Regions from separate parts of the Fusobacterium mortiferum ATCC 9817 genome, predicted to be linked through region 1. Evidence: riboswitches for the same ligand, from Rfam matches in the RefSeq annotation. Region 1 holds a riboswitch; the other holds the start of a gene.
The links. A riboswitch is a leader RNA that binds a small molecule or an ion and turns the genes downstream of it on or off. The one in region 1 is predicted to bind S-adenosylmethionine.
Positions count from the first base shown of each region.

Region 1 (9,897 bases):
CATTGCAAGAGTTACAAAATATAAATATATTTTCTTAACAGGACACCATAGTTTCTTTATGGCATGTATGTTCTCAGCTGTTTTGTCAACATCAGGAATGAAAGGAACAACTTTAATTTTAATTGGTGGTATATTATTAGGAGCTTGGTCAGCTATATCTCCAAGTATAGGACAAAAATATACAGATTTAGTAACTGATGATGATGGAATTGCTATGGGACATTTTGGTTCTTTAGGTTACTATTTATCAGCATTTATAGGAGAGAAAATAGGAAATAAAGAAGACAGTACAGAAAATATCGTAATTCCAGAAAAAGTTAACTTCTTAAGAGATAGTACAATATCTACAGCAATAACAATGTTAGTATTTTATCTAGTAGCTGCTATAGCTGCAGGGCCTGAATATGTTATGACTAATCTTTCAGGAGGAAAAAACTATATAGTATTTGCAATAACTTCAGCTTTAAGCTTTGCTGTTGGAGTAACAATTGTGTATAATGGAGTAAGAATGATACTATCAGAATTAATTCCAGCTTTCCAAGGGGTATCACAAAAATTAATACCAAATGCAATACCAGCAGTAGACTGTGCAGTATTTTTTACATATGCACCTAACGCTGTGTTAATTGGATTTATCTCTTCGTTCATAGGTGGAGTTATAGGAATGATCGTTCTAGGAGCAATGGGAGCAGTATTAATTATTCCTGGATTAGTACCTCACTTCTTCTGTGGAGCTACAGCAGGAATATACGGAAATGCTACTGGAGGTAAAAAAGGTGCAATAGTAGGGTCATTTGTAAATGGGTTATTACTAGCATTTTTACCAGCAGCATTATTACCAGTATTAGGAAGCATAGGATTCCAAAATACTACATTTGGAGATCTTGATTTTGGAGTTTTAGGAATCCTTATAGGAAAAGCAGTAGAAGGTGTTGGAGAGATTGGAGTATATGCAATAGTTGTAATATTATTAGTAATATTAATTGTACCAAACTTTATTAAAACAAAAACACACGTTATAAATGCAAAAGATGAGTATTAATATATAAAAAAGGAAGGTAAAGGTATGAAGAAAATATTATGTGTAGGGCATTCAGCTTATGATATAACATATCTTTTACCAAATTTCCCAGTAGAAAATAGAAAATATAAGGCACAAGAGAGAATAATGGTAAGTGGCGGACCTGCAGGGAACGCCTCTTATCTTTTAGGGAAATATGGAGAAGAAGTTTCATATATTACTACATTAGGAAATGATGTTTATGGAAATGAGATTTTAAATGATTTAAAAAGTGTAGGAGTAGATACAAAAAATATCTTAATAAAAGACGAATATGTTACACCTTGTAGTTTAATTATAGCAAATGGAAGTAATGGTTCTAGAACTATAATAAACTATCGTGAAGAGGAAAAAATAGATAAAATAGAATTTAAATATGAAAATGAACCTAAGATTCTACATTTTGATGGACATGAATTGGATTTAGCTTTAGAAGCAATAAGATTATTTCCAAATACAATAAAAGTATTAGATGCTGGGACATTTAAAAAAGGGACAGTAGTATTAGGAGCTTTAGTTGACTATCTTGTATGTTCTGAAGATTTTGCAAAGGATTATTGTGGTATAAATAAAATAGATGAGGATAATTTCTTGGAAGTTCTTCTAAAATTGAAAGAACTAAACAAAAACACTATAATAGTTACTTTAGGAGAAAGAGGAGCTATTATGGAAGAGAATGGAAAAGTAAGAAAGTTTAAGGCTTTTAAAACGAAAGCAATTGATACAACAGGAGCTGGAGATATTTTCCATGGAGCTTTTGTATATGGATTGAGCAATGGTTTTTCAATTGAAAAAAATATAGAATTTGCTTCTGCATGTGCTTCATTGTCGGTAGAAAAATTAGGTGGAAGAAACTCTATTCCTGAAATAGAAGAGGTATTAGAGAGAATAAAAAGGGGTTAATAAATGAAAAAATATAGCTATAAAGAATTAGGATTAGAAAATACTAGAGAAATGTTTAAAAGAGCAAATGAAGGTGGATACTCAATACCTGCTTTCAACTTTTGTAATATGGAACAATTACAAGCTATTTTAGAAGCTTGTGTAGAAACAGATAGTGATGTAATACTTCAAATATCTGCAAGTGCAAGGAAATATATAGGAAAAGAACTTTTACCACTAATGATAAAAGGAGCGATAGAGGAGATTAGAGCAAAAGGTTCAAAAATATCAGTTGCACTTAATTTAGACCATGGAAAAGAAGTAGATATGATAAAAGAGTGTTTAGATTATGGTTTTTCATCAGTAATGATAGATGCTTCAAAATATGAGTTTGAAAAAAATGTGGAGATAACAAAATCTGTTGTGAAATTGGCAAAAGAGTATGATGCTTCTGTTGAAGGAGAGATAGGAATTATTTCGGGAGTAGAAGATGAACATAGTTCAGATGATTCTCATTTTACTAGACCTAAAGAAGCTATTGAATTTATAGAAAAAACAGGAGTAGATTCTTTAGCAATAGCAATAGGAACTGCTCATGGAGCACATAAATTTAAACCAGGAGAAGACCCTAAACTAAGATTGGATATTTTAGAAGAGATTAAAGAAAAAATAGGTTCTTACCCAATAGTATTACATGGTTCTTCATCTGTACCTCAAGAATATATAAAAAAATTTAAAGAATTTGGTGGAGAAGTAAAAGATGCTATTGGAATTCCAGATGAAGAATTGAAAAAAGCTTCAAAATCAATTGTTACAAAAATAAATGTAGATACTGATGGAAGATTAGTATTTACTAGTTGCTTAAGAGAAAATCTTAAAAATAATCCAAAAGAGATGGATTTAAAGAAAATTTTAGAATATCCAAGAGAAGAAATGAAAAAATTCTATAGTGAGAAAATAAGAAATATATTTAAAACAAATTAAAGTTTAAAAGGTAGCCAAAAGGTTACCTTTTTTAATAAAGGGAGGGGAAATGATTGAGATATAAGATAGTTGTATCTGACTTAGATGGGACATTATTAAACTCACAGCATAGAATAAGTGACTATACAGTAAGTACAATAAGAAAACTTGAAAAAAAAGGAATAAAGTTTGTAATAGCTACAGGTAGACACTATGAAGATGCCAAATATTTCTTTAACCAAATTGGAGTGGCAAAATATTTAATTTCAGGAAATGGTTCATTTATTCATAGTGAAAATTGGAATGAGATAGGGAGAGAAAGCATAGATAGAAAATTAATAAAAACACTATTAGAATTAGAGGTTGAAGAGGGAACTTCGAGAAGTATTTATAAGGGAAAAGATTGGTATACTGATAGAATAGTGCAAGATTATATTGATTTTCATAAAGAATCAAAATATTCTCCTCAAATATCCAATTTAGATAAATTTAAAAATGTGGAAGCTGAAAAGATATTTTTTATAAATCCTAATAGAAAAGTTATAGAAAAATTAGAGAAAAAAATGAAAAATTTAGAATTAGATAAGTATTTAAATATTGCTACTTCTCAACCTACTTGTTTAGAAATAATGAGTAAAAAAGCAAATAAAGGGGAAGCATTAAAAACATTATTAAAATACGAAAATATAGATTTTAAAGAAATAATCTCTTTTGGAGCTGCTTTAAATGATAAAGAAATGTTAGAAAATTCTGGAATGGGAATAATAATGGGAAATGGGGATAAAAGATTAAAAGAGATTTTAAAAGAGTGTAAAGTTATTGGAAGTTCAGATGAAGATGCTGCAGCTAAATTTTTAGAAAATCTTTTTGACTTATAGAAGAGTTAAAAAGTATAAAATTTTTATAGAAAAAATTATTGACAAAAGAAAAGTAAAGGTATATAATCATTTTCAACAAAGAAATAAAAAATAAAAAACCATCAAGAGAAACCGAGAGACTGGCTCTATGACGTTTCAGCAACCTATCAAAAGATGTGGTGCTAATTCCAGACAGATGGCTGATATTAAAGTATATCAATCTCTATTACTTGATGGTAATAGAGATTTTTTTTATATAAACAAAACAGGAGGGATTTTATGAGCAGAGAGGAATTTAAAATTGAAACACAACTTGTACAAGGGAGTGGAGAGTTTACTGAGGGGCAACCAAGAGTATATCCAATATATCAGACTACAACTTATGACTACAACTCTCCAGAGGTTTTAGCAGAGCTATTTGACTTAAAAAGAGATGGGTATATGTATTCAAGAATAGGAAATCCAACAGTTACAGCCTTTGAAGAAAAGATAGCACAGCTAGAAAAAGGTGTGGGAGCTTTGGCACTAGCTTCAGGACAAGCAGCCAATGTAACAGCTATTTTGAATATATGTGGTTGCGGTGACCATATAGTATCTCTAGCAACTATATATGGGGGAACAGCTAATCTATTTAAATCTACCTTGAAAAAGTATGGAATAACTGCTACTTTTGTTTCTCCAGAGGCTTCAGAAGAGGAGATAAAGACAGCTTTTCAAGAGAATACAAAGGTGCTTTTTGGAGAAACTTTGGGAAATCCAGAGATGAATGTAATAGATTTTGAAAAGCTTGTGAGAGTAGGGAAAGAGAAGGGAGTTCCTGTTATAGTAGATAACACTCTAGCTTCTCCATATCTATGTAATCCTATTGAATATGGAGTAAATATAGTAACTCATTCAGCTACAAAATATATAGATGGGCAAGGGGCAGCATTGGGTGGAGTTATTGTAGATGGTGGAAATTTTAATTGGGACAATGGAAAGTTTCCAGACCTTGTAGAGCCAGATTCAGCTTACCATAACTTAAGTTATTGGAAAGATTTTGGAAAAGCTGCATATATAACAAGGGCTAGGGTAACTTTATTGAGAGATTTTGGAGCTTGTCTAAATCCTTTTAATGCTTTTCTTTTCTTGAGAGGATTGGAAACACTACATCTAAGAATGGAAAGACATAGTGAAAATGCTTTAAAAGTTGCAAAATTTTTAGAAAATCATGAGAAGATAGAGTGGGTAAATTATCCTAAGTTAGAGAGCAGTTATTCATATGAAAATGCTAAAAAGTATCTACCTAAAGGGGGAAGTGGAGTTATATTACTAGGTGTCAAAGGTGGAAGAGAGGGAGCAGAGAGATTTATAAAGGAGCTTACTTGGATAAGAAGTGTAATTCACGTGGGAGATTCTCGTACTTGTGTATTACATCCAGCTAGTACAACACATAGACAACTATCAGAAGAGGACCAAATAAAAGCTGGTGTTTTACCTGAAGCAGTTAGATTGAATGTGGGAATAGAAAATGTAGAGGATATATTGAAAGATATAGCTAGAGCCTTAGAAAATATATAATAAAATAGAAGAGGGAACTATTGTAACTTAAGGGTTTACATTAGTTCCTTTTTATTTTGTTTTTAAAAAGATAAAAAGGTAAGTTTTAAGTATAAAATAGCATAAAATAGTATTGATAAAAAAGAAGGTATAAGGTATTCTCTTATTAAGAAAAAAAATAAGGAGGGAGTAAAATGAAAAAATTATTTTTAGGATTAATTGGAATTATGATGTCTATATTTTTAATAGGTTGTGGAGGAGAAAAGGAAGTAGAAACTACTGAAAATACAAAAAAATTGACAGTATATTGTCCACATCCATTAGAATTTATAGATCCATTGGTAAAAGAGTTTGAAGTAAAATATGGAGTATCAGTAGAGGTAATAGCAGCAGGAACTGGAGAATTAATGAAGAGAATCGAATCAGAAAAGGATAATCCATTAGCTGATGTACTATGGGGAGGAACTATAACAACAGTAGAGCCAATAAAAGATTATTTCTTACCATATACTTCTAAAAATGAAGAAGCTTTCTATGATAGTTATAAAAATGTAGAAGGAAATATGACAAGATTTACAGCAGTACCAAGTGTAATTATGGTAAATAAAAATCTTATAGGAGATATCAAAATAGAAGGATATCAAGATTTATTAAATCCAGCTTTAAAAGGAAAAATAGCTTTTTCTGATCCAGCTAAATCTTCATCATCTTTTGAACATTTAGTAAATATGCTATATGCAATGGGAAATGGAAATCCAGATAATGGTTGGTCTTATGTAGAAAAATTAATGGATAATTTAAACTATACTTTACTTTCTGGTTCTTCAGCTGTATATAAAGGAGTTGCAGATGGAGAGTATACAGTGGGATTGACATTTGAAGAGGGAGCAGTAAAATATGTAAACTCTGATGCTCCAGTAGAAGTAGTTTATATGGAAGAGGGAGTAATAGTAAAACCTGATGGTGTATATATAGTAAAAAATTGTAAAAACTTAGAAAATGCAAAATTATTTGTAGATTTCTTAACTGGTAAAGAGGCACAAAGTATGATTACAGCTCAATTAAATAGAAGAAGTATAAGAAAAGATGTTGAGCCAGGAAAAGGATTGAAGAAATTAGAGGATATAAATGTAATAGAAGATGACCTTGAAGTTGTAAAATCTCAAAAAGCAGTATGGTTAGATAAATTTAAAGATATCTATACAAAATAAGTATTGAGCTAGTGTCCATTTATAAACTTGAAAAATAGCAATAAATGGACACTTTTTATTTAAGATAGAGAGAGGTGTAAAGATGAGTGTAGCAATAAATGTGGATAATGTTATAAAAAAATTTGGAGATAATACAATTATACCAGGAATGACAGTAAATATAAAAAATGGAGAGTTTTTTACACTGTTAGGACCATCTGGTTGTGGTAAAACTACCCTACTAAGAATGATAGCAGGATTTAATAGTATAGAGGGAGGAAAAATATATTTTGATGATAAGTGTATAAATGATGTCCCTGCACATAAAAGAAATATAGGAATGGTATTCCAAAGCTATGCTATCTTCCCACATATGACTGTTAGAGAAAATGTGGAATATGGACTAAAATTAAGAAAAATTAATAAAGATGAGATTAAAGAAAAAGTGGATAAAATATTAGATGTTGTAAAAATTTCAGAGTATCAAGAGAGATTGCCAGAGAGATTATCAGGAGGACAACAACAAAGGGTTGCTCTAGCAAGAGCTATTGTAATTCATCCAAGTGTTTTACTTATGGATGAGCCTCTTTCAAACTTAGATGCTAAGTTGAGATTGGAGATGCGTTCTGCTATAAGAGATGTACAAAAGAAAGTTGGAATAACAACTGTATATGTAACACATGACCAAGAGGAAGCTTTGGCTATTTCTGATAGGATAGCTGTTATCAATAGAGGAGTAATTCAACAACTAGGAACTCCACATGATATATATACAAGACCATACAATCAGTTTGTAGCTACATTTATAGGATATTCTAATCTTTTTAGAGGGTATTTAAAAATAAGAGAGGGTAAAAAATTTGTTGTATTTAAAAGTGGTTATGAAATTGAGATGGAAAATTTAGTTGATGAAGTGAAAGATAATCAAGAAGTTATAGTAGCAATTCGTCCAGAGGAGTTTTCAATAGTGCATGAAAGTGGAGAAGGGCTAGAAATGAAGATAAAGACAAGTACTTTTTTAGGAAAGTATAATACATATGAGATAGAAGCTTTAAAAGATGATATAGTAGAAAATATGCCAGCATTGGAATTTTCTCAAGATATAGGACAGGCTACAAAAATATATGGTGTAGGAGATAAATTATATTTAAAACCAAACTCTAAAAAAATAAATATCTTTACTTCTGATGGAGAAAAGAGTTTAATAAAAGGAGTTGAGGTGTATGTTAAATAGAAAGTTTAAATGGGATTTTTGGACAAGTGTAACTTTAATAATAGCCCTTATTTTTACACTATTTTTAATATATCCATTATTCTCTTTATTCATTAGTGGTTTTAAAGACCCTATAACAAATGAGTGGAGCTTAACAAACTTTGTAAGATTTTTTTCGAGAAAGTATTATTATCAAGGACTTTTAAATAGTTTTAAGGTAACTTCTTGTGTAACAGTACTGGCTATTGTTATTGGAGTTCCTATGGCTTATTTTATGTCTGCTTATAAAGTGAAATTAAAAGGTTTAGTAGAAGTATTGATTATTATCTCTATGTTATCTCCTCCATTTATAGGAGCTTACTCTTGGGTTTTACTATGTGGAAGAAGTGGAGTTGTTACAGAGTTTTTTAGAGATATTTTGGGGATAAATCTTCCTACAATATATGGATTTACAGGAATACTATTAGTTTTTACATTAAAACTATATCCATTTATCTATCTATATGTTTCAGGAGCTCTAAAAAAAATAGATGTTTCATTAAGTGAAGCAGCAGAAAGCTTAGGTTGTACAACAATTAAGAAAGTTTGCACTATTATAATGCCTCTAATTTTACCTACTCTTATGTCAGGAGGACTTTTGGTATTTATGAATGCTATGGCAGACTTTGGTACTCCTATGTTAATAGGAGAAGGGTATAATGTTATGCCAGTTTTGATATATTCTGAGTTTGTAGGAGAAATGGGTGGAAATGCTAACTTTGCTGCAGCAATGGCAACAGTTTTAGTATTTATAACTATCTTGTTATTTTTAGGACAAAAATATATAGTAAATAAGAAATCTTTTGTTATGAGCTCTTTAAGACCTATGCAAGCAAAGGAGTTAAAAGGAGTAAAGGGAGTATTGATGCATATATTTATATATTTAGTAGTATTCTTATCAATAATTCCACAAATTACAGTAGTATATACTTCTTTCTTAAAAACAAAAGGTTCGATGTTTGTTCCAGAGTTTTCGTTGGAAAGCTATGAGAAAGTCTTTTCTAGAATGGGAAATGCTATATTTAATACTTATCTATATGGAATAATAGCAATAGTAATTATAATTTTCTTGGGAATGTTTATAGCCTATATTTCTACAAGAAAAAGAAATGTTTTAACAGGAATAATAGATACAATGACAATGTTTCCATATATTATTCCAGGGTCTGTAATTGGTATCACTCTTCTTTTAGCTTTTAATAGTAAGCCACTATTACTAAGTGGTACAGCAGCTATAATAGTAATCTCATTTGTAATAAGAAGATTACCTTACACATTGAGGTCAGCAGCAGCAATACTATATCAAATAAGTCCAAGCTTGGAAGAGGCTTCAATTAGTTTAGGTTGTTCTCCAGTGAAAACATTTTTTAAAGTAACTTCAATAATGATGTTACCAGGGGTATTATCAGGAGCTATACTAAGTTGGATAACAGTAATAAATGAATTGAGTTCTTCAGTTATTTTATATACAGGATTTACTAGGACAATGTCAGTATCTATATATACTGAGGTAATTAGAGCAAGTTATGGTACAGCAGCAGCACTATCTACAATTTTGACTTTAACAACAGTTGTATCTCTTCTAATTTTCTTTAAAGTAACTGGTGGAAAAAATGTAAATATTTAATTGCTAGAAATTTAAATAAAATAGTGATAAAATAAAAATAAAAAGGAATGATTGTAATGGGAAATAAGAAATTTGTCAGTTTTAAAGAGCAGATGAAAAAGATTTTAATTTTCTATTCACTCATTCCTATTATTTTTACTGCTCTTATAGGTTATGGAATGATATATTACCTAAGTTATAGAGCAATGGTAAATAATAATAATAACAATTTAAAAAATTTATCTCAGCAAACAGATGAAATAATTTCAAAGGTATATAATGAAATTGATAGATTGAGCAAGGATGAGATTTTAAAAAAGGTAATACTTGATGATGAGATCAATGAAAAAGCTTACGAGCTTCTATACAAAAGTCCTCTAAATCTTGAAATTGATGGTAAATTTGTACTATATGATAAAAATATAAATATCTTAATGACCAATGCAGAGTTTCTAGGGAGTAGTAACGGATATATTTGGGGACTCTTTTACAGAATGTTATCTAATAATGAAAAGACTATAAATTATGTAGGAAAGCTATATTTTAGA
Region 1 covers NZ_GL987994.1:546,811-556,707, forward strand. Annotated here, with positions in the region: gene FMAG_RS12185 (PTS ascorbate transporter subunit IIC) at 1-1,042, shown strand, start outside; gene FMAG_RS12190 (carbohydrate kinase family protein) at 1,067-1,963, shown strand; gene FMAG_RS12195 (ketose-bisphosphate aldolase) at 1,967-2,926, shown strand; gene FMAG_RS12200 (Cof-type HAD-IIB family hydrolase) at 2,980-3,783, shown strand; SAM riboswitch class I at 3,879-3,965, shown strand; gene FMAG_RS12205 (O-acetylhomoserine aminocarboxypropyltransferase/cysteine synthase family protein) at 4,042-5,322, shown strand; gene FMAG_RS12210 (ABC transporter substrate-binding protein) at 5,496-6,512, shown strand; gene FMAG_RS12215 (ABC transporter ATP-binding protein) at 6,595-7,725, shown strand; gene FMAG_RS12220 (ABC transporter permease) at 7,715-9,370, shown strand; gene FMAG_RS12225 (sensor histidine kinase) at 9,427-9,897, shown strand, end outside.

Region 2 (9,897 bases), 430 kb from region 1:
ATGTAGCAATATCTCATGTAGTAAAAAATTAGTTAGAGTTATTTTTCACTTAGAAAAAACAAATGAAAGATACAGTACAGTAATCTAATTGTTCATAAATTTTAATACTGTCAAAAGGTTCTAACTAAACCTTCATTTTGTGATGTAAATTTCTAAATTAACAAATTTAAATTAAATTTTTTTATTTTTGATTTGACATTTAATAGTTAGTCTTAACAGTTATTTATTAATTAAAAAAGCCATTCGGTTGTACCCGAATGGCTTATTAAACAAGGTCGGGTACAAATCAGTTAAACTCGAAAAAGATTTGTACCACAAGCAGAAAATATACTACTTAAAGTCCAAACCTCGACATATTATTATTGTTATTATTAAATTGTGCAGTTAAACCAAAAATGTGAAACTTCATAATCTGCCTCCATAACAATTAAATCTATGTGTTAAGAATACACCTTTTTTAAAAAAAAGTCAATATTTTTTTGAAAAAATATTTTTAATTTTAATAAATAAAAAAAGAAGTTATAAAATTATAGTATATAATCTCATAACTTCTTCAAATTTTACTATTTATTTAATATAGCTTTTAATTCTTCAACTTTATTTGTTTTTTCCCAAGGAATATCTAAGTCAGTTCTTCCAATATGTCCAAATGCTGCTAAGTCTTGATATTTGAATTTTCCACTTCTTAATTCTAATGATTTTTCTATTCCTCTTGGTGTTAAATCAAATACTTTTTTAACAGCTTCAGCAAGCTCTATCTCACTTACTTTTCCTGTTCCAAATGTATCTACTTTTACTGATGTAGGTTCTACTACTCCTATTGCATAAGATAATTGTACTTCACATTTATCTGCTAAATCTGCTGCTACTATGTTTTTAGCTACCCATCTTGCTGCATAAGCTGCTGATCTGTCAACTTTTGAAGGGTCTTTTCCTGAGAATGCTCCTCCACCATGTCTGAAGTATCCACCATAAGTATCTACTATGATTTTTCTTCCAGTAAGTCCTGTATCTCCGTGTGGTCCTCCTATAACGAATCTTCCAGTTGGATTGATATGATATTTTTTAACATCAGCTGGATTTAAATTATATGCTTCAAGTACAGGTCTTATTACTTTCTCTTTAACATCAGCTTTTATTTGCTCTTGAGTTACATCAGGATTGTGTTGTACAGATAGTACTATTGTATCAACGTGGTCAATCTTTCCATTTTCATCATAAGCTAAAGTTACTTGAGCCTTAGCATCAGGTCTAGCCCATGCTAATTCTTTACTTCTAGTCATTTTAGTTAATCTTACAAGAATTTCTCTAGCTAAAACTAAAGCAAGTGGCATAAGTTCTGGAGTTTCTTTTACAGCTCCACCAAACATTATTCCTTGGTCTCCAGCTCCACCAACATCTACTCCCATAGCGATATCAGGTGATTGAGCATGTATGGCGTTTAAAACACCACAGTTAGAGTCAAATCCCATTCCTTCTCTATATCCAATTTCATCTATCTTTTTTCTAACTATATCTTGGATATCAATATAAGTAGAAGTAGTAATCTCCCCACCAACAATAACTTGTCCAGTAGTACAGAAAACTTCACAAGCTACTCTTGAACTAGGGTCATCAGCAAGACAAGCATCTAATACAGCATCAGATATTTGGTCAGATACTTTATCAGGGTGTCCAGGTGATACGAATTCAGATGTAAAATAAGTTAAATTTTTCATTTTTTATTTTCCTCCTAAAAATTAAACAAAAATATTAATAAAAAATCCCTTCACCTAGATAGATGAAGGGCTCATAAGTCAAGTCCAAGTTTCTCATCCATCTATCAGGAGTTAGCACCACACTTGTAAAAGCAGGTTGCTGAGATGTCATAGGGCCAGTCCCTCAATCTCTCTTGATGGTCTACATTTTAAATTTACAAAATATTATATCATTAAATACTAAAAAAGTCAATAATTATTTATTAAATATCTCTACTGAGATAGGAGATTTATCTAATTGTATATTATTTCTTTCACTATTTCTAAATATTCCTAATGGTTTTCCAAGTGGTAAAAATTCTCTTCCAAAAGTTTTATTCAATACATTTGCAGCAGAACCATAAAATGACATAAGAGCAATTAATAATTCTGATATAGCAGCTAACATATGAGTGTAATGATAAGCTATTCCAAAAGATGAAAGTGCTAATCCTATAAATAAGAAATCTATTAAGATAAAAATAATAAGTAATGTCTTGTTAGTTTCAATAGACCCTATTGTCATATATAGTGTAAAAATTAAATAACCTAAAAATACGAATCCAAAAGCTTTTGGGTCAGCAGCAGCTTTCATTGTTTCACCAAATACTCCAAGTTGTATCATCCAACCCATAGCCATTCCAAACCAAAAGAAAGCATATCCACCAAAGGCAGTAGTACCAAATACATTCCCATGTTTTATATCGTTTAAACAGGCTATAAGTTGTACAAAAGCTCCTAAAAATATTGCCCAAGGAATAACAAGTGATACTCCACTTACAATTCCAAATTTATTAGCTGAAGCTACGAAAGTAACAATAGCAAGTCCTAAAAGTCCAAGTGCTGAAGGATCTGCTACTTCAATTTTAACATGATTATTTTGACTCATTTTTTTCTCCTTAATTTATATAATTATAACACAAGGAGTATTTTAACTATTTTTAAAAAATTTGTCAATCAAAAACAACAAAATAATGAAAAAAAATTAAAAATAATGAAAAATTATTTCTTGATTTGTCTTACTACATCTACAACTGATCCATCTCTATATTGAACAATAGCGACAATTCTATCTTCAAATTCTATAGGCTTTTCTTTGCCAGTCATTGATTCTGCTATTTCTTTTAACTCTTCAATAGTTTTAATTGGTAAATTAGAGTTTTTAAATTTTTCAATTAAATCTTTTCTTAATGGATTGATAGCGATACCTCTTTCAGTAACAAGTACATCAACTGTTTCTCCTGGAGTAGTTACAGTAGTAATTCTATCTTTTACAACAGATATTCTAGCATTAACTAGTTGAGAAACAATAATACAAAGTTTAGAACCAGCAGCTGTATCACTGTGTCCTCCAGATCCCCCCATGATAATACCATCAGAACCAGTAGTAACATTTACATTGAAATTAGTATCCATTTCAGTAGCACCGAGAATAACTATATCAAGTTTATTTACAACAGAACCTTTATTATTAGCATTAGCATACATAGAAGCAGACATTTTTATATGATTAGGATTTTCTTTAGCTGATTTAATAGCATTTAGATCAAAACATTGAACATCAAATAATGCTTTAAATAATCCCTCTTTATACATATCAACTATATATCCAGTAATTCCTCCAGCAGCAAAACTACCTACAATATTTTTAGATTTCATTAAGTTTTTAACTTCAGCAGCAACTGCAAGAGATATTCCTCCAGCTCCTGTTTGAAAACTCATACCATCTTTTAAATATCCAGATTGCTCTATAAATTTAGCAGTTAAGTCTGCAACTTTTAAACCAATAGGATTTTTAGTTATTTGAGTAGTTCCAGAAACTATTCCTTTAGGATCTCCAATAGCATCTATTACTAAAACATAGTCAATTAAAGTTTGATTGATTTCTATAGTAGGATTTGGAAATGGAACTAAATTATCAGTAATAGCTACTACTAATTTAGCATTTTCTACATCAGAATGAGCATATCCTAAAGCTCCACAAGCTGATTTTCCATCTACTCCATTAATATTTCCATATTCATCAGAAGTTGGAGCTGCAACAAAAGCAATATCTACTTCAACTTCTCCTGTTTCCATTATTCTAGCTCTTCCACCATGAGTGTGCATAACTGCAGGTTTTTGTAATTTACCTTCAGATATAGCTTGAGCTACAGGTCCAGACATATATCCAGCATATATTTGAGTAACTATTCCTTTTTCCATATATTCTACTACAGGTTTATGACAAGGGAAAATAGAACTTGCAACTAATGTGATATCTTTATATCCTCTTTTAGCAATTTCAGCCATTATTAAATTTAAAACATAGTCTCCATTTCTTAAGTGGTGATGAAAAGAAACAGTCATACCATCTTTAAGTGGAAGCTTATCCATCAATATTGATAAATCAGTATATAATTTATTATCTTCAGGGGTTATAGTTTTAAAATTACAATTTTTCTTAACCACTCCTGTTGTATTAGCAAGATACCCATTGTAATGAGTTACTTTTCCATATCCTTCTATAAAATCAGGAACCTCTCTTCCTAAAATATTTTTCATTTAAAAACACCTCACCTCAATAATTAATCAATAAGTCCCATTAATTTAGCCATATCTAAAGTATGAATAGCTCTGTTGATAATAGGAAGGTCAACCATTTTACCATCTAATGAGAAAACTCCAAGTCCTTGTTTAGCAGCTTCTTCTTTTGCAGCCATAACTCTTTGAGCATGAGTAATTTCAGCCTCAGAAGGTGCATATCCTTTGTGGATAGTATCTATTTGTCTAGGATTAATACTTAATTTTCCTGTAAATCCAAGCATCTTAGCTTTTAATGTATCAGCCATAAGTCCTTCATAATCGTTTGTGTCTGTAAATGGAGTATCTATAGCATCAACTTTGCAAGCCTTACAAGCATTTATAATTTTAGTTCTAGAATATAATAATTCATCAGAGTTTTTAGTTCTTTTAACTCCTAAATCCACTGCAAGATCTTCTCCACCAAGTAGAACAGAAATTACTCTAGGACTAGCTTTTATAGTTTCATATACTTTTTCAACTCCATAAGTAGTTTCAACTAGTGGATGGATTTTTATACTTCCATGTTCAAATCCTTCTTCTTCTTCTATTTTATTTAATCTTCTATCAAGTTCAGTTATATCTTCTGGACAAGCTTTTGGAAGTAGAATAGCGTCAGGTTTAAGCCTAGCTATAATGTCAATATCTTTATCAGCAAATGGAGTAGACAAAGGATTTACTCTAACTACTACTTCTACTGTATCATATTTCATAGTTTTTAAAGCTTCACTTACTAAAATTCTAGCTGCATCTTTTTCTGTTAAAGCAACAGCATCTTCTAAGTCAAATATAACAGCATCTGAACCAAATACAGGTGCTGTTTGTAACATACCTGGATTATTTCCAGGCATAAATAGCATAGTTCTTCTTAATTTCACAATAATACACCTCTCATTAAAGTTATAAGATTATAGTCCTCTAGCTACAGCAGCTTCAATTCTAGCTCTTATAGTATAGTCAAGAGCTCCTTTATCTTGTGCCTGTACAAGAACACTATCAATTTCTAATTCTAAAAGTTTAGCTTTTATAACTTCTTTGATATGTTCTCCAAATTGTTTTTCAACAGTACTTTCTAACTCAATTTCTATTCCATCTTCAGAAGGAGTAAGCATTAAAAATATGTCATTAGATTCTAAAGTTCCGCATTTAGCAGCTTTTTTTAATGTCATTTAATTCACCTCATTATAATTAAAGGAAAAAGGTAGTCATATAACTACCTTTTTCTTAAGTTTATTATATTTTTAAAAGAAAACTATTTGTTTTTTCTTCTGTTTACTAAAGCTTCTACTCTTGCCATTTCATTAAATACAATCATAAATCCTTCGTCAACACCCATTCCTGGTTTAGCGAGAACTTGAAGAGCCCCACAAGCCATTCCTATGTTAGTTGTAACTTCAGCAGATCTGTTAGTTTCGTTACAAGTTCCTCCACAGTAAGATCCAATTCCTACTTTGTTACAATAAAGAATTGCGTCAGCTATGTTGTTAACTCCTCCTAAGTCAGGAGTTTTTATTTGAACTACGTGTCCAGCTTTTTTATCAGCAAATAATTTAATATCTTCTAAAGTATTACACCACTCATCAGCAACTAACTCAACTTCAATTCCTCTTCTATCTACCTCAGCAGTTAAAGCTGCAAGAGCTTCGATTTGTTTATCTCTATCCTCTACATCCATAGGACCTTCAATTCTTAATTTAAATGGTTTAGCAGCTTCTACTAATGTAGCTATATAATCAGCCATTTTTACAGTGTCACAGTTAAATGCAGCACCAATAGTTCCATATACATCTATGTGGAATATCGGATAGTACTCTGGGTTAACTCTCTTAGCTAAGATTCTATCTCTCAACCATTTTACATAGTCAAGTAAGATTTCTCCATGTTCTCCTAATTTTTCTTTAACGTTATTAATTAAAGCATGAGGAAGAACGTCTGCACCTTTGATTATCATTTTATCAGCATTCATATATCTATCGTCACCAGATTGAGTGAATATAGGTCTTTTTGTGATTTCTAATCCAGTGTTGTAGTCTGCTTGAATAACTTCAGCCATAGTTACTTTTCTAGCTTTAGCAACTGCATCTAGTAAAGCTTGAGTGATTCCATATCTGATAGCTGTATGTAATCTTTTTCCTTCAACTTGCATAGAATCAAACTCTTCAGCTAGAGTTTTAAAGTTATTTAAATCTCTTCCAATTAATTTTGGTGCAATCTCTTTTTCGATAACTGGTATAAAATCTTTAGCTAGGAATAGAGGATCTCTTCCACCTGCACCAGAGTATTGAACTGCAGCACAATCTCCAAAAGCAACTTGTCCATCTTCAAGTATTAATTGAACAGATATAGATTCTCCAGATTGTCTAATAGTTTCAAATCCAGGAGTAACAGTTTCTCCTAAGTAGAACATCCCATCATGTCCAGCTCCAGCTTTGATAGCTCTTTGGTCATCAAAGTAAAATCCTGTTTTTCCAGCTGAGCAAACTACATCTATAATTTTCATAATATATTCCTCCTAAATTTTTTTAAAATGTTTTATTTTGTATTTATAATACTAAATTTAACTCAAAAATTTCAAAATTTCAATAATTATATAAAAGTTATTTTATTGAAATAATAACTATTTATTTAATATATGAAAACTATTTTTTCTCAGGTCTTCCTATTAAAGTTCCTTTTCCAACGGCAAAAATATCATCTACTGTCATTTGGAAAGTAACAGGTCTTCCTTCGAATTTTCCTCTTTCTTCTAATTGAGCCATATTGTAATCAGCTAATTCTTTACTTAATGGAACATTTCCTAAAGCTAAGTATCTAACTTTTCCTACATTATCTCTAGCAGGCATCATTTTACCAGCGTTATAAATTGAAGGAGCGAATGGAACATCAAGAACACCTTGCTCAAATGCTTTAACTATACCAATAGCCCAATCTCCATTTCCTAATTCATAGACTTTATCTAAAATACACTTAGTTTCAGCTTTAATTATTTCTATCTCTTTTTCTAATTCTGGAGAAGTAGAAAGTTTTTGTCCTCTAAGCAAGTTAAGAACCATTTTTGTAGCTCTTATACCAGCAGCATTTGCCTCTTTTGTAGGTACTCCAATAGCTTCGTGAGGAGTTTTAACTATAACTTTTGTAGCACCAGCTAATGCAGCAGCAGAAGCACCATTAGATATTACTCCAAATGCTTTAGCTTCATCTTCTGGGAATCCTCCCATCCATTGATGGAATACAGTAGTTAATTGAATATCATTATAACCAAACTCTTTAAAATACTCTTCAGCTTGTGATTCAAGAGCTCTTATAGCAGCTACGTCTTGAATTAAGTTTCCACATTGTCCATATCCTAAAGTTATATTTTTAACTCCTTGTTCAGCAGCCATTAATCCTTCAAGAATTCCAACAGCGTTTGACATTGAAGGAGGTACTAATGTTCCTGTTAATGGACCAAATGGTTCTCTGTTGATAGATACTCCATGCTCTTCATACCATCCTACTAATCTGTCTACATATTGCCAGTCAATGAGAGTTTTTTCTAGTGAAACTGATTTAGCATAAGGAACATTATAGCTGATTCCTCCACCTTCATCAGAAGTAAATCCAGCAGCTAACATTATTTCAGAAAGTAATCTAGCATCTGGAGTTCCATGTCTTAATTGTAAAGGTAAATTAGTAGCTTCTACAACTCTTCTACATCCTGTAACTCCATGGTTTACACCAGGAAATCCGTTAAGAAGAGATCTTCCAGCTTTTTTAGATTCCTCTATTCCTTTTTCACAATTTTCGTATTTATTTTGTCTAGTGTAAGAGTCGATAGTACTTGGTAATAAATCAGCTCCTCCTTCAGTATCTAAGAAGTTTAAAAGCTCAATATGCTCATCAATTAGAGCAACTCCTGCTCTAGGTTGTGCTAAAGTTATTCCAGCTTTTTTAGCATCTAACAATTTTTTAGAAAAGTTTTTAGATGCAGGTAATGATTTATGGTATTTAACAGCTTCTTCAAGGTCTACATCTTTACCAGTAGGCCATCCTTTTAAAACTTCTTCTCTCACTTGGAAGAATTCTTCTTCGGTCCATTTTTTAAATTTAAGTTTCATATATATTAATCCTCCTTAATTATTCCTTAAAATAGTGTTAAGCTTCTACTAAATATTTTTTCATTATTCTTATAGCGGTATTTGGATATTCTTGAGCTAAAAGTCCCATTGAAGATAGTATGTAAGTTTTATCAACTAAAAATTTTGGAGCTATTGGTTTCAAATGGATAGGATCTTCCTCATTGAAATTTCCAGCTTTTAAAATATCTTTAGGATTTAAACTGTGAATAATAACTCCACCAGTACCAATAACATATGGAGTTTCAGTTAAATCTTTTCCGCTTTGATTAAACATAGTTCCCATAGGAGTATATACACACTCTAGAACACCACAATGTCTAGTCATAGCTAATTCAGTAGCAGCTTTTGCCATAGCTTCATCAAATCTTATTTCCTCTTCACTTTGAGGGACCATTTTAATATTATCATGTCTAAATTGACATTGAGCTTTTACATCAATTTGTTTTAGAGAATCATGTAAATAATTTCTAATTTTTCTAGTTCCTGAAGCTTCTAAAAGAGCAATTGCAGAATATCTCATTCCTAAGTCTCCTTCAACAGTTCTTTTAGCATATGGTTCTTCAAGTCCTTTAATCATAATTGATGGTTTAGTAGGCTCACCTTTAGCTATAGAATGTATGTCAGTAGTAGCCCCTCCAATATCTACAACTATTAGATCTCCTAATCCTTCCTCTTCATCAGTTCCAGTTGCTAAAATTTCAGAAGCTTTTAAAACTGCTGCTGGTGTAGGCATTAAAATTCCTTTTATAAACTCTTCAGCTTTTTTCATACCTTTTGCTTCTACTATTTTATTCATAAAAACTTTTCTAATTTCTTCTCTAGAGGGTTCAACATTTAATTTATTTATAAAAGGCATAACATTTTCAGTAATATAACAATCTATTTCAGCTTCTTTTAAAATATTTTCTATTTCATCAGTAGCAGCTTTATTTCCAGCTACAACAACAGGAATCTTAACTTTAAATTCAGCTAGCATTTTAGCGTTGTGAATAATACACTCTTTATTTCCACCATCTGTTCCACCAGCCAATAAAATAATATCTAAAGCTGTATTTTTTATTTCTTCTAATTCTCTACTATTAAGCTCATAAGCATAAGTTTTAATAACTCTTGCTCCTGCTCCTAAAGCAGCTTTTTTAGCAGCTTCAGCTGTAAGCTCTGGGACCAATCCTATAGCGACCATTTTTAATCCACCAGCTGCTGATGAACAAGCGGTTTTATTAACGAAATTAATTTCATCAAAATTAATTTTTTTATTAATTTCGATTTTTAATTTGTTGAAAGCTTTGTTAAAACCTATCATTATATCATCTTCAACAGTGGTGATATCTTTAGCAGTAGCTAAAATAACTTCATTATCTAAGTCAATAGCTGTCAATTTAGTATATGTACTTCCAAAATCTATTGCTAAATAAGCTTTCATAATTACCACTCTCTCTATTTATTTTAAATTAAATTATGCAATTCCTAAATCTTTTTTC
Region 2 covers NZ_GL987994.1:120,457-130,353, forward strand. Annotated here, with positions in the region: gene metK (methionine adenosyltransferase) at 564-1,718, opposite strand; SAM riboswitch class I at 1,813-1,901, opposite strand; gene FMAG_RS10265 (acetate uptake transporter) at 1,954-2,625, opposite strand; gene citF (citrate lyase subunit alpha) at 2,739-4,280, opposite strand; gene FMAG_RS10275 (HpcH/HpaI aldolase/citrate lyase family protein) at 4,304-5,176, opposite strand; gene citD (citrate lyase acyl carrier protein) at 5,207-5,467, opposite strand; gene FMAG_RS10285 (methylaspartate ammonia-lyase) at 5,551-6,798, opposite strand; gene FMAG_RS10290 (methylaspartate mutase subunit E) at 6,938-8,395, opposite strand; gene glmL (methylaspartate mutase accessory protein GlmL) at 8,433-9,839, opposite strand; gene glmS (methylaspartate mutase subunit S) at 9,873-9,897, opposite strand, start outside.
Region 2: another riboswitch for S-adenosylmethionine. It lies ahead of metK (methionine adenosyltransferase); the one in region 1 lies ahead of FMAG_RS12205 (O-acetylhomoserine aminocarboxypropyltransferase/cysteine synthase family protein).